4 regions of the Promicromonospora sp. NPDC090134 genome follow, and region 3 is predicted to be linked to each of the others. Evidence: riboswitches for the same ligand, from Rfam matches in the RefSeq annotation. Region 3 holds a riboswitch; each other region holds the start of a gene.
The links. A riboswitch is a leader RNA that binds a small molecule or an ion and turns the genes downstream of it on or off. The one in region 3 is predicted to bind thiamine pyrophosphate.

Region 1: another riboswitch for thiamine pyrophosphate. It lies ahead of ACIPN7_RS00590 (MTH1187 family thiamine-binding protein); the one in region 3 lies ahead of thiM (hydroxyethylthiazole kinase).
Region 2: another riboswitch for thiamine pyrophosphate. It lies ahead of ACIPN7_RS27825 (thiamine ABC transporter substrate binding subunit); the one in region 3 lies ahead of thiM (hydroxyethylthiazole kinase).
Region 4: another riboswitch for thiamine pyrophosphate. It lies ahead of ACIPN7_RS23660 (TenA family protein); the one in region 3 lies ahead of thiM (hydroxyethylthiazole kinase).

What each region holds. Positions count from the first base shown of each region.
Region 1 is NZ_JBIVCZ010000001.1:125,444-130,319, reverse strand. It holds gene ACIPN7_RS00600 (immune inhibitor A domain-containing protein) at 1-1,165, shown strand, start outside; gene ACIPN7_RS00595 (Gfo/Idh/MocA family protein) at 1,276-2,256, shown strand; TPP riboswitch at 2,391-2,493, shown strand; gene ACIPN7_RS00590 (MTH1187 family thiamine-binding protein) at 2,604-2,897, shown strand; gene ACIPN7_RS00585 (ABC transporter permease) at 2,894-3,763, shown strand; gene ACIPN7_RS00580 (ABC transporter substrate-binding protein) at 3,760-4,764, shown strand; gene ACIPN7_RS00575 (ABC transporter ATP-binding protein) at 4,761-4,876, shown strand, end outside.
Region 2 is NZ_JBIVCZ010000014.1:119,202-124,077, reverse strand. It holds gene ACIPN7_RS27845 (molybdenum cofactor biosynthesis protein B) at 1-303, shown strand, start outside; gene ACIPN7_RS27840 (MoaD/ThiS family protein) at 331-570, opposite strand; gene moaC (cyclic pyranopterin monophosphate synthase MoaC) at 567-1,037, opposite strand; gene ACIPN7_RS27830 (DUF4235 domain-containing protein) at 1,058-1,339, opposite strand; TPP riboswitch at 1,377-1,482, shown strand; gene ACIPN7_RS27825 (thiamine ABC transporter substrate binding subunit) at 1,478-2,551, shown strand; gene ACIPN7_RS27820 (ABC transporter permease) at 2,641-4,320, shown strand; gene ACIPN7_RS27815 (ABC transporter ATP-binding protein) at 4,320-4,876, shown strand, end outside.
Region 3 is NZ_JBIVCZ010000002.1:136,558-141,433, forward strand. It holds gene ACIPN7_RS07050 (hypothetical protein) at 1-58, shown strand, start outside; gene ACIPN7_RS07055 (aspartate aminotransferase family protein) at 167-1,576, shown strand; gene ACIPN7_RS07060 (aldo/keto reductase) at 1,792-2,823, opposite strand; gene ACIPN7_RS07065 (TetR/AcrR family transcriptional regulator) at 2,947-3,519, shown strand; TPP riboswitch at 3,580-3,677, shown strand; gene thiM (hydroxyethylthiazole kinase) at 3,667-4,500, shown strand; gene thiE (thiamine phosphate synthase) at 4,497-4,876, shown strand, end outside.
Region 4 is NZ_JBIVCZ010000010.1:27,819-32,694, reverse strand. It holds gene ACIPN7_RS23670 (glycoside hydrolase family 15 protein) at 1-531, shown strand, start outside; gene ACIPN7_RS23665 (LLM class F420-dependent oxidoreductase) at 477-1,256, opposite strand; TPP riboswitch at 1,297-1,389, shown strand; gene ACIPN7_RS23660 (TenA family protein) at 1,381-2,160, shown strand; gene ACIPN7_RS23655 (SRPBCC family protein) at 2,198-2,629, shown strand; gene ACIPN7_RS23650 (methyltransferase domain-containing protein) at 2,677-3,435, opposite strand; gene ACIPN7_RS23645 (family 43 glycosylhydrolase) at 3,534-4,876, opposite strand, start outside.

The DNA.
Region 1 (4,876 bases), on a different contig from region 3:
CGCCACCGAGAAGCTGTTCCTGGGCTGGCTGGACTACGAGGTCGTGGAGCCCGGCGAGACCGAGCGCATCAAGCTCGGCCCGTCGTTCCACGCCACCACGCGTGAGCAGGCGGCGATCGTCGACCTGCCCGACGGCGTCGCCGACCTGCCGCTGGACGCTGCGCCGTTCGACGGCGAGTTCGTCTACTCCAACACGGGCAACGACCTGAACAACACGATCACCTCGCCGTCGTTCACCGTGCCGGCCGGCGCGTCGCTGACCGCCAAGGTCCAGTACGGCATCGAGCTGGACTTCGACTACGCGTTCGCCGAGGTCTCGACGGACGGCGGCTCCACCTGGACCGCCCTGCCGAACAACCTGTCGACGGACGAGGACCCGAACGGCACCAACCCGGGCTCCGGCATCACCGGCAGCTCGGACGGCGCCTGGGTGGACCTGACCGCCGACCTGGCGGACTACGCCGGCCAGACCGCGTCGGTCCGGTTCCGGTACTCGAGCGACGGTGGCACCAACGACATCGGCTTCATGCTCGACGACGTCGCCGTGGGCACCGCGCTCACGGAGGACTTCACCGACGTGGCCGACTGGACCGTCGACGGCTTCCAGAAGGTCGGCGCCGACGGCACCTACCAGGTCGAGTACTCGCACTACTACGTCGCCGAGAACCGCGTGTACGGCGGCTACGACGCGACGCTGCAGACCGGCCCGTACAACTTCGGCTGGGGCTTCTCCAACGGCAACCTCGTGGAGCACTACCCCTACCAGGACGGCCTGCTGATCTGGTACGTGAACAGCCTGTACGGCGACAACAACACCTCGCAGCACGTGGGTGGCGGCCAGGCTCTCCCGGTCGACGCGCGGCCCAAGGCCCTGAAGTGGTCGGACGGCACGATCGCCCGCAACCGCATCCAGTCCTTCGACGCCACGTTCGGCCTGCAGAAGACGGACCCGATCTCGCTGCACCGTGAGGTGTCGGCCACCTCGCTGACCACGCTGAAGCTCGGCAAGCAGGCTCCGGTGTGGAAGTTCGACGACACCAACCCTGAGGCGTACTGGAACAAGGACAACCCGCGTCACTCGGTGAAGGTCGGCGGCACGGGCACCACCATCAAGGTGCTCACGCAGGACACCCAGACAGGTCACATGACCATCCAGGTCAACTGACCCCCTCCATCCCGCCGAGGTAGAACTGTGGCGAGATAGAACTGTGGCCCAACCCCTGACCCGGGGTTGGGCCACAGTTCTACCTCGGCGGGGGCACTACGCTCGAACGCATGACACACCTGCGATGGGGCATCCTGGCGGCCGGCGGGATCGCCGCGAGCTTCACATCAGACCTGAACGACAACGGCTTCACCGTGCAGGCGGTGGGGTCCCGCTCCCTGGAGAAGGCCCGGACGTTCGCCGACCGCTTCGGCATCCCGACGGCGCACGGCTCCTACGAGAACCTCGTGGCCGACCCCGAGGTCGACATCGTCTACGTGGCCACGCCGCACCCGATGCACGCGGAGGCCGCGAAGCTGGTGCTCGAGGCCGGCAAGCACGTGCTGGTCGAGAAGCCGTTCACGCTCAACGCCGCCGAGGCGCGCGAGATCGTGGACCTGGCGGAGTCGAAGGGGCTCGTGGTCCTGGAGGCCATGTGGACCCGGTTCCTGCCGCACATGGCGCGTGTGCGCGAGATCATCGCGTCGGGCGCGCTGGGCGAGGTGCGCACCCTGATGGTCGACCACACCCAGGACCTGCCCGACGACCCGGGCCACCGCATCAACGACCTCGCCCTGGGCGGCGGCTCCCTGCTGGACCTGGGCATCTACCCGGTCTCGTTCGCCTGGGACCTGTTCGGCGAGCCGCTCACCGTGCAGTCGCACGCCACGTTCAAGGAGACGGGCGCGGACGCCACCGTCGCCACGATCTTCGGGTACGACGGCGCCCGGGTCGCCACGACCGTGTCGGCGTCGGACACCCGCGGGCCCAACCGGGCCTCGATCCTGGGCACCGAGGGTCGCATCGAGATCGACGCGACCTGGTACAACCCGTCCACGGTGCACGTCTACGACGCCTCGGGCACCGAGACCGAGACCTTCACCGCCGAGGTGACGGGGCGCGGCATGCACTTCCAGGCGGCCGAGGCCGAGCGCCTGGTGGCGGCCGGCGAGCTGGACAGCCCGCTGCTCCCGCGTGAGGAGACGGTGGCGATCATGGCCACCCTGGACACGATCCGCGAGCAGATCGGCCTGGTCTACCCGGGCGAGTGATCCGGCTGGTCCTCCCCTTCACCTTCGAGGCCCGAGTTTCTTCGCTTTCACGCTGCTGAAAGCGAAGAAAGTCGGGCCTCGAAGGTGAGCAGGCTTCCGGACCTGCCGCGACCAGCGGTACGGTGGCCCCGCCAACGCGGGGAGCTCGGGGTAGCCGGGCTGAGAGGAAGGCCTGGGCACCACGCCCGACGCCGTCGACCCGATCACTTGAACTGGGTAATGCCAGCGGAAGGACGTGCCTGACGGCACGGGCGTTCGGTCGAGGCCGTCCCCTGCGCGGGGACGTGGTCGCGCGCCCCCTGTCGGGAACCGGCGACCTCTGGCATGCCCGTGCACGGAGGTCGCACATGCTTGCCGAGATCCAGGTCTCTCCCCGCCCCAGCGGCACGCCCGACGCGAGGTACGCGCACGTGGATGCCGCCATCGCCGTCATCCAGGCGTCCGGGCTCACTCATGAGGTGGGCGCCATGGGCACGTTCGTCCAGGGCAGCCCCGACGAGGTGTGGGCGCTGCTGCGCGCCGTCCACGAGGCGACGCTCGCCGCCGGCGCGGACGGCGTCCAGTCCAACATCAAGGTCAGCCAGGGCGCCGACGACGCCGGCCCCACCATCGCGGACCTCGTCACCAAGTTCCGGGCGTGAGCACGCGCGCCGTCGCGCGGCGGCGGGCGGCGGGGCAGGGCGAGGCTGCCGGGTGGCGGCAGTCCGGACGGCGTCCGGCCAGGCGCGAGCGAGGCCTCGCACATCGGGTCGGACGCCGGGCCGGGCGGGTCCTCGCCCCGCTCCTGACCGTCGCGGCGCTGCTCGCGGTGTGGGAGGCCTGGGTGCGCCTCGCGGGCGTGCCCGAGTTCGTGCTGCCCGCGCCGTCGCAGGTGGCCCGGACCGCCGTCGAGGTGGCGCCGCTGCTCGGACCGCACGTCGTGACCACTCTGACCGAGGCCGCCGCCGGGCTCGCGCTCGGCGCGGTCGCCGGCCTGCTGCTGAGCATCGTGGTCACGGCCTCCCGCGTGACCGGCGACGCGGTGTACCCGCTCGTCGTGCTCACGCAGACGGTGCCGGTGGTCGTGCTCGCGCCGCTGATGATCCTGTGGGCGGGTTTCGGCCTGCTGCCCAAGGTGATCCTGGTGTCGCTCACCGTCTTCTTCCCCGTCCTGGTCTCGGCGGTGGGCGCGATGCGCGCTGTCGACGCCGAGCACTCCGACATGGTCGCCGGCCTGGGCGGTACCCGCCTGGACCAGTTCCTGCTGGTCCGCCTGCCGGCGTCGGTCCCGGGCGCGCTCGCGGGCCTGCGGGTCGCCGCGACCTATGCCGTGGGCGCGGCGGTGGTCGCCGAGTACCTCGCCGGGCAGTCCGGCCTCGGCGTGTTCGTGCAGCGGTCCCGCAAGGCGTACGCCGTGGACCAGATCTTCGTGGGCGTCGTCCTGATCGCCCTCCTGTCCGGCCTGTTCTTCGCCCTCGTCGCCGCGCTCACCCGCGTCGCGACGCCGTGGCAGAGAGGAAAATCATGAACCTGTCCCGTACCCCCGCCCTGGTCCTCGCCGCGCTCGCGCCGCTGGCGCTCGCGGGCTGCGGCACCGCCGCGGGCACCGCCGACGCGGCGTCCGACGGCGGCCTGCGCGAGGTCACCGTCGTGCTCGACTGGACGCCCAACACCAACCACTCCGGCCTCTACCTGGCCCAGGCGGAGGGCTGGTTCGAGGAGGAGGGGCTCGACGTCGAGATCGTCGAGCCCGGCGAGACCTCCGGCCTGCAGCTCGTCGCGGCCGGCCAGGCCGACTTCGCCTACTCCGTGGCGGAGGGCCTGGTCCCGGCGCGCGCGGCGGGCGCCGACGTCGTCTCCGTCGCGACCGTGATCGAGCACAACACGTCGTCGCTGATCAGCCTCGCGGACGACGGGATCACCCGGCCCCGGGACCTGGAGGGCAAGCGGTACGGGTCCTACGAGTCCGACCTCGAGAAGGCTCTGATCAGCAAGCTCGTGGAGTGCGACGGCGGCGATCCCGCGCGGGTCGAGTTCGCGCCGCTCGTCAGCGACGACTTCCGCATCGGCCTGACCGAGGACCAGTTCGACACCGCCTGGGTGTTCGACGCCTGGGACACGATCCGGCTGGGCGAGGTGGACGGGCTCGACGTCGACACCATCGCGTTCCGCGACCATCTCGACTGCATCCCCGACTGGTACACGCCGCTCGTGGCGACGTCCCGGTCGCTGCTGGACGAGGAGCCGGACGTCGCCCGCGGGTTCCTGGCCGCGCTCTCGCGCGGGTACGAGGAAGCGGCGGCCGACCCCGACCGCGCGGCGCAGGTGCTGCTGGAGGCCGCGCCCGAGCTCGACCCGGAGCTGGTCGGGGCGAGCGCGCGGTGGCTCGGCCCGCAGTACGCGTCCGGCGACTGGGGCGCGCAGCGCGCGGAGGTGTGGGACGGGTTCGTCCGGTTCCTCGAGGAGGAAGGGCTGACCGAGCCGGGGTTCGACACGGACGCCGCGTGGACCGACGAGTACCTGCCGTGACGGTGCTCGCTGCGCACGGGCTGAGCGTCCGGTTCGGCGACGTCCTGGCCCTGGACGGCGTGGACCTCGCGGTGGCCGACGGCGAGTTCGTCGCCGTCGTCGGCCCCTCGGG
Region 2 (4,876 bases), on a different contig from region 3:
GGCACGGGGATCACGCCCCGCGACCTCACGCCCGAGGGCACGCGCGAGGTGCTGGACTACGAGGTCCCGGGCGTCGCCGAGGCCGTGCGACAGCGAGGCACCGCCGCGGGCATCCCGACCGCCGCGCTCTCGCGGGGGCTGGTCGGCGTGGCACGTGCGACGGCCGGGACGCGAGCGCTCGTGGTGAACCTGCCCGGCTCGTCCGGGGGCGTGCGGGACGGCCTCGACGTGGTGCTCGCCCTCTGGCCGCACGTCCGCTCCCAGCTCGAGGGCGGCGACCACCCGGCTCCGGTGCCGGGGTAGCAGGACTGTCGGCCCGGGTGGCCGGTGTCAGCCGCCCGCGAAGGGCGGGAGCACGTCGACCGTGACGCCGTCCGGCACGGTCGCCTCGTCCGCCGTGGCCCGGGCGCCCGCGACCAGCAGCGCGCACTTCGGCAGCACGGCACCCAGGGCCGGGTGGGCGGAGGCGAGGGCGCCGCGGAGGGCGGCGACCGACGTCGGACCGTCGAGCTGTTCGGTGGGGCGCCCCGCGGCCTCCCGGGCGCCGGCGAAGTAGCGGACCGTGATCACTCGGCACGCACCCAGTCGCCCGACTTGCCGCCCGTCTTGCGCTCCAGCCGGACGTCCGCGAGCGTGACCGACTTGTCCAGGCCCTTCACCATGTCGATCACGGCGAGGCCGGCGACCGCTACGGCGGTGAGCGCCTCCATCTCGACGCCGGTGCGGTCGGCCGTCCGGACGGTCGCGGTGACGACGACGCCGTCGTCGGTCACCTCCAGGTCCACCGCCGCACCGTGCACGCCGATCACGTGGGCCAGCGGCAGCAGGTCGGGCGTCTTCTTGGCCGCGGCGATGCCCGCGATGCGCGCCACCGCGAGCACGTCGCCCTTGGGCACGGCGCCGTCGCGCAGCGCCTGGATCACGGCAGGGGTGCAGCGGACCAGGCCGGAGGCCGTGGCCGAGCGGACGGTCGGCTGCTTGGCGGTGACGTCGACCATGCGGGCCTGGCCGCGGTCATCGAGGTGCGTGAAGCTCACGGCACCAGGGTGTCATGCCCTCACACGGCGCTGCGCCGCGCGGCGATCCGCACCGCGGCGCGGTGGGCACCCTTCGCGGCGAGGCGCTTGGCGAAGACCGCGGTCCCGGCGGCGACGGCCGCGAACACGGTCGCCTGCAGCAGGTCCAGCTCCGGGTCGTCGGGCTTGTTGGGCGCGTCGTTACCCGTCACGCCCTTCCAGATCATGCTGACCGCCTTCTGGGCGACCCAGCCGGCCGCGATCGTCAGGGCGAGAGTGCCGACCTTCTCGCCGAGTGTCTGTTCCGTCTCAATCTGGGCCATCTCCACACCGTAGTCCTCGGCAGCCGACTAGGCTGCATGGAAACGACAGGGGAGCGCCCCGATGGCGCTGAGAGTGCGGAGAGCCGCAGACCCTTGAACCTGATCCGGGTAACACCGGCGGAGGAAGTCGGAGGAATGATGTCGCGTCTTTCCGGTGCCCACGGGGGCACCATCCCTACCGTCGCGGTCGCGCTGTCGGCGGCGCTGCTGCTCGCCGGGTGCTCCGGCGGCTCCGGTTCCGGCGACGACGCGTCCGGCGCCGGCGACCCGGGGACCGTGACGCTGGTGACCCACGACTCCTGGGCGCTCGACGAGAAGCTGATCGACCAGTTCGAGCAGGAGTCCGGCACGACGGTCGAGGTCAGCGCCGCGGGTGACGCCGGCACGCTGGTGAACCAGCTCGTGCTCACCAAGGACGCCCCGCTCGGGGACGCGGTGTTCGGCATCGACAACACGTTCGCCTCCCGCGCGCTGGAGGCCGGCGTGGTCGAGGAGTACACGTCCGCGGACCTGCCCGAGGGCGCCGAGCAGCTCGGCGGCGCGCTCACGCCCGTCGACCAGGGCGACGTCTGCGTCAACGCCGACGAGGCGTGGTTCGAGGAGTCCGGCCTGGAGGTGCCGACGACGCTGGAGGACCTCGCCGACCCGCAGTACAAGGACCTGCTCGTGGTGACCAACCCGGCGACGTCGTCCCCGGGGCTCGCGTTCCTGCTGGCGACGATCGGGGCGTTCGGCGAGGACGGGTTCGAGGACTACTGGGCCTCGCTCGTCGACAACGGCGTCAAGGTCGCTGACTCGTGGGAGGACGCGTACTACGTCGACTTCTCCGGGGCGGGCGAGGGCGGCGAACGGCCGCTCGCGCTGTCCTACGCGACGTCGCCGGCGTTCACGGTGAGCGAGGACGGCTCGGAGTCGACCACGAGCGCGCTGCTGGAGACCTGCTTCCGGCAGGTCGAGTACGCGGGTGTGCTCGCGGGCTCCGACAACCCGGAGGGCGCCCGGGCGCTGGTGGACTTCCTGCTCACTCACGACGTCCAGGCCGCCCTGCCCGAGTCGATGTACATGTACCCGGCCGACGCGGCCGTGGAGCTGCCCGCCGACTGGCAGAAGTTCGCGCCCCAGGCCGACGCCCCGTTCGAGGTGGACCCGGCCGACGTGAGCGAGCACCGCGACGAGTGGATCGAACGGTGGACCGCGACGGTCGTGGGCTGAGCCGGAGGCGCAGCGCAGGGTGGGGGCCGAGGAACGAGGCACCCGCCCGGAGTGGAGCCGCAGGCTCAGCCCACCAAGGGCGGAGTTTGATGAGGCACGGCCTGCGGCCCGCACCCCTGCTCTGGGGGGCGGCGGTCGCCGTCCCCCTCGGCTTCCTCGCGGTCTTCTTCGCGTGGCCGGTGGCGGCGCTCGTGGTCCGCGGGTTCGTGCCCGACGGCGCGCTCGACCTCACCGGGTTCGTCGAGGTGCTCACCCGCCCGCGCACGTGGCGGCTCGTGGGGCTCACCCTCACCCAGGCCGTGCTCGGCACGGCGTTCTCCGTGCTGCTGGGCCTGCCGCTCGCCTACCTGCTGTACCGGCGGTCGTTCCCCGGGCGCAGCCTGGCGCGCGGGCTGGTGACCGTGCCGTTCGTGCTGCCCGCCGTGGTGGTCGGCGTCGCGTTCCGCGCGCTGTTCGCGCCGAGCGGCACGCTCGGGTTCCTCGGGCTGGAGGAGTCGCTCGCCGGGATCGTCGTCGCGCTCGTCTTCTTCAACGTGTCCGTGGTGGTGCGCACCGTCGGCGGGCTCTGGGAGCGGCTCGACCCCCGAGCCGAGGAGGCCGCGGCCTCGCTGGGTGCGGCACCGGCCCGGGTCTTCCGGACCGTCACGCTGCCGTCGCTCGCGCCCGCGATCACGTCGGCGGCGTCGGTGGTGTTCCTGTTCTGCGCCACGGCGTTCGGGGTGGTGCTGGTGCTCGGCGGCGTGCGGTACGGCACCATCGAGACCGAGATCTGGACCCGCACGACCCAGTTCCTGGACCTGCGCTCGGCCTCGGTGCTGTCGATCCTGCAGCTCGTCGTCATCTCCGCGGCCCTGGCCGTGTCCGCACGCGCCCGACGGCGGCGCGAGGCCGCCCTGCACCTCGTCTCCGCGCGGCGTTCGGCACGCCCGCTGTCCTGGCGGTCGCCCGCCGACGTGGGCGCGGTGCTCGCGGGCACCGCGATCGTCGCCGGGCTCATCGCGGTGCCGCTCGCCGGGCTCGTCGTCCGCTCGTTCCGGGAGCCGGACGGGTCGTGGGGCCCGGGGAACTACCTGGCGCTCGGCACCACCGGCGAGCGGAACGCACTCGTCGTCACCGTGTGGGAGGCCACCGCGACGTCGCTGCGGATCGCGCTGACCGCCACCCTGATCGCCCTGGTCGTGGGTGGTCTCGTGGCGCTCGTCGTGTCCCGGCGGCCCCGTTCCGTGGGCGCGCGCCGGGCCATCGGCACGCTCGACGGCCTGTTCATGCTGCCGCTGGGCGTCTCCGCCGTGACCGTCGGGTTCGGCTTTCTCATCACCATGGACCAGCCCGTGCTCGGCGTGGACCTGCGCACCTCCGGGCTGCTCGTGCCGGTGGCGCAGGCCGTCGTGGCCGTGCCGCTCGTCGTCCGCACCGTGCTGCCCGTGCTCCGGGCGATCGACCCGCGCCTGCGCGAGGTTGCCTCGGTGCTCGGCTCCGGACCGGGTCGCGTGCTGCGCACCGTGGACCTGCCGATCGCACTGCGGTCGGTCGGGCTGGCCACCGGGTTCGCGTTCGCGGTGTCGCTCGGCGAGTTCGGCGCGACGTCGTTCCTCGCCCGGCCCGACGGCGCCACGCTGCCGGTCGTGATCTACCGCCTCATCGGACGGCCCGGGGCGGAGAACTACGGAATGGCGCTCGCGGCGTCCGTGGTGCTCGCCGCGCTGACCGCGACCGTGATGATGGTGGCGGAGCGACTGCGCGACGACCGCGCGGGAGGAGAGTTCTGATGACGGGGCTGGAGATCCGGGACGTCTCGGTCCGGTACGGGACCGGTGCGGCCGGCGTGACGGCGGTGGACGGCGTCTCGCTGACCGTGGCGCCCGGCGAGGTGCTGGCGCTGCTCGGACCGAGCGGGTGCGGCAAGTCCTCTCTGCTCCGCGCCGTGGCGGGACTGGAGCCGCTGGCGGGCGGCCAGGTGCTGTACGACGGCGCCGACGTCGGCCGGCTGCCGGTGCACCGGCGCCGGTTCGGGCTGATGTTCCAGGACGGCCAGCTCTTTCCGCACCGGGACGTGCGGCGCAACGTGGCCTACGGGCTGGAGACCCTGCCGCTCACCCGTCAGGAGCGGGACGCGCGGGTCGCCGAGCTGCTGGAGCTCGTGGGGCTGGCCGGGTACGAGCAACGGGCGGTCCCCACGCTGTCCGGCGGGGAGCAGCAGCGGGTCGCGCTCGCGCGCGCCCTGGCGCCGCGGCCACGGCTGCTGCTGCTCGACGAGCCGCTGTCCGCGCTCGACCGGCAGCTTCGCGAACGCCTGGCGGGCGAGGTGCGGGCCGCGCTCGTCGA
Region 3 (4,876 bases):
CACCGTGGGGGCGCTGGTGACGGGCTGGGCGGTGTTCAACTGGACGAGCCGCCGCTGAAGTAACCCGACGTGTCAGACGTACAGGTCACTCGGGTGACCTGTGCGTCTGACACGCCATAGCCTGGTCGGGTCGGCTGCGACGCCCATCCCACGACAGGGGAAGACGATGACCGGAGTCCCTGCGCCCGCCTCGAGCGGGCCGAACGTCACGCCGCGCGGAACGGCCCGGGACGACGCCGCCCGGCGTCACCTCTGGGGGCACTTCACGCGGCAGTCCGCCTGGGACGCCGGGGTGCCCACGCTGGTGCGCGGCGAGGGTCATCATGTCTGGGACGCGGCCGGCCGGCGGTACATCGACGGGCTCTCGGGGTTGTTCGTGGTCCAGGCCGGGCACGGCCGCCGGGTGCTCGCCGAGGCCGCCGCCCGGCAGGCGGGCGAGCTCGCCTTCTTCCCGCTGTGGTCGTTCGCGCACCCGCCGGCCATCGACCTCGCCGAACGGCTCGCCCACCACGCACCCGGTGACCTGAACCGTGTCTTCTTCACGACCGGGGGCTCGGAGGCCGTGGAGACGGCGTTCAAGCTGGCCAAGCAGTACTGGAAGCTGCAGGGCAGGCCGGGCAAGTACAAGGTGATCTCCCGGACCATCGCCTACCACGGCACCACGCACGGTGCGCTGTCCGTGACGGGCCTGCCAGGCCTCAAGGAGCCGTTCGAGCCCCTCGTCCCGGGCGCCTTCAAGGTGCCGAACACCAACATCTACCGGGCCGCGGAGAACCTGCGCGACGACCCGAAGGCGTTCGGCCGGTGGGCCGCCGACCAGATCGAGACGCTCATCGAGGCGGAGGGGCCTGACTCGGTGGCCGCCGTCTTCCTCGAACCCGTGCAGAACGCCGGCGGCTGCTTCCCTCCCCCGCCCGGATACTTCGAGCGGGTGCACGAGATCTGCGACAAGCACGACGTGCTGCTGGTCTCGGACGAGGTGATCTGCGCGTTCGGCCGGATCGGGTCGATCTTCGCGTGCGACGACTTCGGCTACGTGCCCGACATGATCACGTGCGCCAAGGGCATGGCGTCGGGCTACTCCCCGATCGGCGCGTGCCTCGTCTCGGACCGCGTGTTCGAACCGTTCGCGACCGGGTCCACGACCTTCGCGCACGGGTACACGTTCGGGGGGCACCCGGTATCGGCGGCGGTCGCCATGGCGAACCTCGACCTCTTCGACGAGGAGGACCTGACCGGGCGGGTCAAGGAGAACGCACCCGCCTTCCGGGCCACCCTGGAGCGGCTGCACGACCTGCCGATCGTGGGCGACGTGCGCGGCGCCGGGTACTTCTACGGGATCGAGCTCGTGCGGGACAAGGGCACGCGGGAGACCTTCTCCGGCGACGAGGCCGAGCGCCTGCTGCGCGGGTTCCTCACACCGGCGCTGTTCGAGGCCGGGCTGTACTGCCGCGCCGACGACCGCGGCGACCCGGTGGTGCAGCTCGCGCCGCCGCTGACGGTGGGGCAGGCGGAGTTCGACGAGATCGAGCAGATCCTGCGGGGCGTGCTGAGCGAGGCGTGGACGCGGCTCTAGTCGGCGGTCGGGGCTCTGGTCGGCGGTCGGGGCTCTGGTCGGCGGTCGGGGCTCTGGTCGGCGGTCGGACGGCGGTGGTCGGCAGTCGGCGCAAGAGTGCGCTTCTGCCCAGTCATTGCGCCCGAAACTGGCGTGTTTCCGGGCGTAATGGCTGGGTAGAAGCGCACTATCGGGCGCGGCCCGACGCAGCGGGCGCGGCCTGCGCAGCGGGCGGGTCAGGCGACGGCCGCGCGCTGTTCCGTGGGCCGACGGCGCAGGGTCGCCTGCTGGATGGCCGGCGGGTCGTAGGCCGCGTCGAGGCGGCCGATGTCGGTGCCGGGCGGCACGACGGCGTCGATCCGGTCGAGGATCTCGTCGCTCAGGCTGACCTCGGCGCCCGCGAGCGCGCTGTCGAGGTGCTCCATGGTGCGCGGGCCGATGATCGCGGAGGTGACGCCCGGGTGGGCGATCGCGAACGCCATCGCGAGGTGGTTCAGCGGCATCCCGGCCTCCTCGGCGACGGGGATGAGCTGCTCGACGACGTCGAGGCGCCGCTCGTCCTGCAGGTGCGCGAACCCGAACTGGGCCCGATGGGCGTCGCTGGCACGCCCCTTGCGGTACCTGCCGGTGAGCATCCCGCCGGCGAGCGGGCTCCACACGAGGGTGCCCATGCCGTACTGCTGGGCCACGGGCAGGACGTCGCGCTCGATGCCGCGGTTCAGGATCGAGTACGGCGGCTGCTCGGTGCGGAACCGCTCCAGGCCGCGCCGCTCGGCCACCCACTGCGCCTGGACCATGTCGGCGGCGGGCATCGTGGACGAGCCGATGGCGCGCACCTTGCCGGAGTTGATGAGGTAGGTCAGCGCGGCCAGCGTGTCCGCGACGTCCGTGTCCGGGTCGGGCCGGTGGATCTGGTACAGGTCGATGTGGTCGGTGCCCAGGCGGCGCAGCGAGTTCTCCACCTCGGCGATGATCCAGCGCCGCGAGTTGCCGCGGTGGTTGGGGTCGTCGCTCATGGGCAGGTGCACCTTGGTGGCCAGCACGACGTCGTCGCGCCGCCCCTTGAGCGCCTTGCCCACGATCTCCTCGGACTCGCCGCGGGAGTAGGCGTCGGCGGTGTCGATGAAGTTGATGCCCGCGTCGAGGGCCTTGTGGATGATCTTGACGGACTCGTCGTGGTCGGGGTTGCCGATCGCGCCGAACATCATCGCGCCGAGGGCGTAGGGGCTGACCTTGATGCCGGTCCGGCCGAGGCTGCGGTACTGCATGGGCCCTCCTGGGGTCGAGAGGTCTGGTGGGCGTCTCCGCGGTGCCGTACTCTGGAACGAAGCGGAACGCCCTTCCGGAACTATATGGAAAGCCATTCCGGTTAGCAAGAGACCAGGAGAGAAGTGACCCAGCACACAGAGCAGCGGCCCCTGCGCCGCGACGCGCAGCGCAACATCGACGCGCTGCTCGACGCCGCCAAGACCGTCTTCGGCACGTCGGGCGTGGACGCGCCCGCCAAGGAGATCGCCGACCTGGCCGGCGTCGGGGTCGGCACGCTCTACCGGCACTTCCCCAAGCGCTCGGACCTGGTCAAGGCCGTCTTCCAGGCCGAGGTCGACGCCACCGCCGACGCTGCCCCCGCCCTGGCCGCCGAGCACGACCCCGTCACCGCGCTGGAGAAGTGGCTCCACCGGTACACCCAGTTCCTGGCGACCAAGCGGGGCCTCGCCTCGGCGCTCCACTCCGGCGACCCGACGTTCGACGCGCTGCCCGCCTACTTCATCGGGCGGCTCGGCCCTGCCGTCGGCTCGCTGCTCGACACCGCCGCCGAGGCCGGCGCCATCCGCGCCGTCGCCAGCCCGAAGGACTTGCTGTACGCCGTCTCCAAGCTGTCCCTGCCGATGAGCGACGAGGAGCCCGACCACGGCCGGCGCATGCTCGACCTGCTCGTCGACGGGCTGCGGTACCGCCCCTGACCCCTCCTTCCAGCACGCACCGACGGTTCCCGAGACGGGCACCGGCCGTATATGGTCGGCCCACTTGGCGCGGGGCGCCGGGCACCAGTCCGGCTGAGATGCACCCGTGGAACCTGATCTAGGTAGTGCTAGCGAAGGGAACGCCTCATGGGCTCCGTCCTGCCCGACGCCGTCGCGTCGGTCGTCACCGCGGTGCGCGACACCGCCCCCCTGGTGCACTGCGTGACCAACGTGGTGGTCACCAACTTCACCGCCAACGTGCTGCTCGCCGCCGGCGCGGCACCGGCCATGGTCGCCGACCCCGAGGAGGCGCCCGTCCTGGCCGGTGTCGCCGGCGGCCTGCTCATCAACCTCGGCACCGTCGAGGGCGGCCAGGCCGACGGCATGCGCGCCGCCGTCGACGGCGCCACCGCCGCCGGCGTGCCCTGGGTGCTCGACCCCGTGGCCATCGGCGCGCTGCCACTGCGCACCCGCCTCGCGGCCGAGCTCTTCGCGCGCGGCCCCGCCGTCGTGCGCGGCAACGCGTCCGAGATCCAGGCGCTCGCCGGCGGCGCAGGCGGCCGGGGCGTCGACTCCCTGGACACGCCCGACGGCGTGCGGGACGTCGCGCTCTCCCTGGCCCGGTCCTCCGGCGCCGTGATCGCCGTCAGCGGCGCCTCCGACCTGATCACCGACGGCGAGCGCGTCGTGCGCGTCCAGGCGGGCACCTCCCTGATGACGCGCGTGACCGGCGTCGGCTGCTCGCTCGGCGCGCTGGTCGCCGCGTGCAGTGCCGTCACCGAGGACCGCCTGCTCGCCGCGACCACCGCGACAGCCTGGCTGTGCGTCGCCGCCGACCGCACCACGTCGACCACCCCCGGCAGCTTCGCCGTGGAGCTCGTCGACCGCGTGTTCGACGTCGACGCCGAGGCCGTCGGGTTCGGCGCCGGGCTGGTGAACGAGCCCGCCACCGGGCACGAGCCCGCACGGGCCGAGGCGTGAGCGCCCGGATCCGCCTCGACCCGTCCGTCTACCTCGTCACCGACACCGGGCAGTGCGGCGGCCCCGCCGGGGTCGTCGCCACGGTGGGCGCGGCGGTCGACGGCGGCGTGACCGCCGTCCAGCTCCGGGACCCGGGCGCGACCACCCGTGAGTTGGTGGACCTCGGCCGCGCGCTGGTCACCCTGCTGCGGCCGCTCGGGGTGCCGCTCGTGGTGGACGACCGGGTGGACGTGGCGCTCGCGATCGACGCCGACGGCGCCCACGTGGGCCAGCGCGACCTCGACCCCGTCTCCGCGCGTCGGCTGCTGGGCCCGGACCGGCACCTCGGGCTGAGCGTCAGCACGCCCGAGGAGGCGCGAGCCGCGGTCGATCTCCC
Region 4 (4,876 bases), on a different contig from region 3:
CGCGCCGTGCGCGACCGGATCCACGACGACGTGTGCACCCACGGGTTCGACGCAGAGCGGAACACGTTCACGCAGTTCTACGGCTCGGACGGGCTCGACGCCGCGCTGCTGCTGATCGGCCAGGTCGGCTTCCTGCCCTGGGACGATCCCCGGGTCGTCGGCACCGTGGACGCCGTGCAGCGCGAGCTCGGCCAGGACGGGCTGCTGCGGCGGTACCACAACGAGGCCGACGACCAGGTGGACGGCCTGCCCGGCGCCGAGGCGACGTTCCTGGTGTGCAACTTCTGGCTGGTCGACGCGCTGCACGGCATCGGCCGGGTCGACGAGTCCGTCGCCCTGTTCGAGCGGCTGCTCGCCGTGCGCAACGACCTGGGGCTGCTCAGCGAGGAGTACGACCCCGCCACGGGCCGGCACCTCGGCAACACGCCTCAGGCGTTCAGCCACCTGGGCCTGGTGAACAGCGCGCTGCGGCTGGGTCAGCCCCGCGAGTCGCGCCAGGCGACCCAGTCCGTGACGGTCGACAGGTCGTAGTCCGGCCCGGTCACCCCGACGGTGAACAGGGTGACCCCCGCCGCGACGAACGCCTCGCCGGTCGTACCGGGCGCGCCCTTGGCCTCCACCGAGCGTTCGACCAGCGCGGCGGTGTCGCGCCCGACGGCGGCCCCGTGCTCGTCGAGGATCGCCGACTTGCTCGTCAGGGTCGGCAGGTCGCCGAACGAGTGCCAGATGTCGGCGTGCTCGGCCACGATCCGCAGCGTCTTGCGCACGCCACCGCCGCCGATCAGGACCGGGATCTCGCGCGACGGCGCCGGGTTGCCGGCTGCCAGCCGGGCCTTGATGCGCGGCATCGCGTCGCCCAGGCTCGCGATGCGCGAACCCGCCGTGCCGAACTCGTAGCCGAACTGGTCGTAGTCCTTCTCGAACCAGCCGGCGCCCAGGCCCAGGATCAGCCGCCCGCCCGAGATGTGGTCGACCGTGCGGGCCATGTCCGCCAGCAGGTCGGGGTTGCGGTAGCCGATGCCGCTCACGAGGGCGCCGATCTCCACGCGCTCGGTCTGCTCGGCCCACGCGCCGAGCATGGTCCAGCACTCGAAGTGCTTGCCGTCGGGGTTGCCCCGCAGCGGGAAGAAGTGGTCCCAGTTGAAGATGACGTCCACCCCGGCATCCTCGGCGCGGAGCACCGCGTCGCGGATCGCGGAGTAGTCGGCGTGCTGGGGCTGGAGCTGGACACCGATGCGGATCGGGCGGTCTGTCATGGCGGCAGCCTACGACCCGCCGGATCCGATAGCCTCTGCCGCACGTGACACGGGGTGCCCTGCCAGGGCTGAGACCACACCCGTCGAACCTGATCCAGATCATGCTGGCGAAGGGATGTCCACCGTGACTTCTTCTGCTGTCCCCGTTTCCGCCGGGCCGTCCGGCACCGCCGCGCCGTCCGGCCCCGCCGCCGTCCGCCCCTTCACCGAGGAGGCCTGGGAACGCATCGCGGGCTGGCGCGACGCCGTCGAGCACATGCCGTTCGTCCGGGCGCTCGCGGACGGCTCGCTGCCCGCCGGGTCCTTCGCGTTCTACCTCGCCCAGGACGCCGCCTACCTGCGCGAGTACTCGCGCGTCCTGGCGGGCGCCGCGCGGGTGGCGCCCAACCCGGCCGCGCAGGGCTTCCTCGCGCGGTCGTCGGTGACGGCGCTGGAGGTCGAGACGGCGCTCCACCGCGACTGGCTGGGCGCCCATGCCGGACTGGTGGCGGGCGACGTCGCCGCGGTCGAGCCGTCCCCCGTCACCGCGGCCTACACGGGACACCTGCACGCCGCGGCGTCGGGCAGCTACGCGGAGACGGTCGCCGCGCTCCTGCCCTGCTACTGGCTCTACGCGCACGTCGGGAGCGTGCTCGTGGACCTCGCCGGACGCCGCCCCGGCGGCCTGGCGGGCCACCCGTACGGGGCCTGGATCGGCACCTACGGCGACGAGGCCTTCCAGGAGTCGACCCGCCAGGCCCGTCGCCTGGCCGACGATGCCGCCCGCTGGGTCTCCCCGGACGAGCGCGAGCGCATGCTGCGGGCGTTCGAGATCTCGTCGGTGCACGAGTACCTCTTCTTCGAGCAGGGCTTGACCGCCCCCACCTGGCCGACGCCGCCCATGTGGGCCGAGACTAGGGGGTGACGCCGTCGACGGCGCCGACCAGAGGACAGGAGCACCGATGCCGAACTACAGCACCTCCGCCGAGATCGACGCGACACCCGAGGAGGTGTGGGCGGTCCTGTCCGACGTCGAGCACATGCCCGACTGGACGTCGTCCATGAAGTCGGTCGAGATCATCGACGGGCCCAACCCGCCCGACGTCGGCACCCAGGTGCGGATCGAGCAGCCGGAGCTGCCGCTCGCGGTCTGGCTGATGGACGAGTGGGACCCGCCGCGGCACTTCGCGTGGATCACCGAGGCGCCGGGCGTGACCACGCAGGCGGAGCACCTCGTCGAGCCGCTGCCGGATGGCCGCTCCAAGGTGACGCTCGCGATCACGCAGACCGGCTCGCTGGCGTGGCTGGTCGGCGGCCTGGTGGGCAAGCGGACCCGGGAGTACGTCGACACCGAGCTGGCCGGGCTCGAGGTCCGCGTCACCCAGCAGGGCTGAGGCCGGGGCGGCCCACTCCGCTTGGCGCGCCCTCGTCGCCCGGGGTCTCAGGCGCGGGTGGCCACCGCGAACACCCGGCGGAACGCCAGCGGGGTGCCGTGCGCCCGCTCGGGGTAGGCCTCCCGGAGCGCCGCGCCGAACTCCTCCTCGAACCGGGCGCGCAGGCCCGGGTCCTTTGCCTCCAGCGCCTGGAGCGTGGGCTGGGCACCGGTCGCCGAGATCCAGCGCAGCACCGGGTCCGGCCCCTGCAGCACGTGCGTGTAGGTGGTCTCCCACGTGTCGACGGCCCAGCCCGGCCGGGCCAGGATCTCCAGGTACTCGGCCGGGTCGGCGGTGGCCCGCCGCTCGACCGGCCCGACGACGTCGGCGTACGGCGCGCGGGTGGCGACCTCCCGCAGGAGCCGGTGGCTGGGCGCGTCGTGGTTGCCCGGCACCTGGAACGCGAAGGTCTGCGCGGCCCGGTCGGCGAGCGTCGTGAGGAGCTCGCGGTGCCCCGGGACCCACTGGAGTGCCGCGTTGCTGATGACGAGGTCGGCGGTGTGGTCGTCGGTGCTCAGGTCGGCCAGCACGTACTCGGTCGCCGGGTCGGCGGCGCGGGCCTCGGCGATCATGGCGGGGGAGGCGTCCACCCCGGTGACGCGCGCCTCGGGCCAGCGCGCGCGGAGCACGGGGGTGAGGTGACCCGGGCCGCAGCCGAGATCCACGATCGTGCCCGGCGCGGCTGCCACGCGGGCGACCAGCTCCGTGAACGGCCGCGACCGCTCGTCCGTGTACTGCAGGTAGGCGCCGGGGTTCCAGTCGGCCATCACAACTCCTCGCCGTCGAGTATCTTGATGTCAAGATACATCACGGCGGGCCGGGCCGCGGCGTCCGCCGGGCTCGCGCCGGGCGGACGCCGTCCGCCCTACGCGACCTCGATGTAGTCCAGCTCGGTGAACGCCGTCCCCTTGCCCAGCCGGATGGTGTTCCAGCCGGCCTGCAGCGTGATGTCCTTGCCGGCCTGCTGCCAGTTGTCCCAGCCGGTGATCGGGTAGCTGATGGACCCGGCCGACGCCCCGTTGACCGTGACCGTGTGCGACGCCGTCACGGCCGAACCGTTGGCGTAGCCCACGTGCAGCGTGTAGCTGCCGGACGTCGGCACGTAGATCGACCCGACGTCGACCCAGCTGTCGGCGTGGTCGATGTACGCGGCGACCTTGCCGTCCGACGCGCCGGCCGCGTTCTCGCGGACCGTGCAGTTGTTCAGGGTGCCGCGCTCGGCCTCGTAGCGCACCCGGCTGCCGCGCACCACCGGGTTCGAGTTCGCCCAGCCGAGGTCGGCGACGTACATGCCGCGCCCGCCCGCGTCCCGGTGCCCGTGGAAGATCAGCTTGTCGCCCCCGGCGTCCCGCAGCACGTCGGCGCCGCCGGGGCCGGACACCGCGCCGTCGAGCGAGTCCGTGGTCATGAGGAACCGGAACGCCTTGGTGTAGGGGCCGGTGATCGAGTCGGCCACCGCGTAGCTGGTGCCGTACGAGTTGGTGCTGTACGGGCCCGCCGAGTAGAAGAGCACGTACTTGCCGCCCACCCTGGTCACGACGGGCGCCTCGATGATGCCGGCCTCGTCGGCCCGGTCGTTGCGCAGCACCTGGGTGGCGCCGCCCTGGAACGTGATGCCGTCCGCGGCCACGCGCTGCACGTGGATCCAGGTGGTGGCGCCGATGGCGTTGCCGTCGTTCTTCCACAGGATGTACCGGGTGCCGTCGGTGTCGACGAAGCTCGACGCGTCGATCGCGCCGCCCGCCTCCAGCGGGCAGATGAGCGGCTCGCTGCCGACCGGGGCGAACGGGCCGCCGGGGGAGTCGGCCAGCGCCGCGCCGATGCACTGCCGCCCCGACGCGGTGTGCCACGCCGTGTAGTAGAGGAGGTACTTGCCGTCGGCGCGCTGCGAGACGTCGGGCGCCCAGGTGCGCCCGGTCTTGGCCCACGCGCCGAGGGTCGGCAGGGCGTCGGCGGACTGGAAGGTCCACGGCCCGTCCGGGTCGGGCGCGGTGGCCCAGGGCAGGTTCTTGCCCTGGTTGGTGGCGTACGCGTAGTAGGTGCTCCCGAACTTCGACACGTCGGGGTCGGGGAAGTCGCGGTCGAGCACGAGGCTCGGCCCCACCGTCGTCAGGACGGAGACGTCGTCCGCAGTTGCGTCTTCTGCGTCGGCGTCGGCGCCGGTGTTGAGCGGGTCGGCGCCGGGCGCTGCGTCTGCGGGAGCTGCGA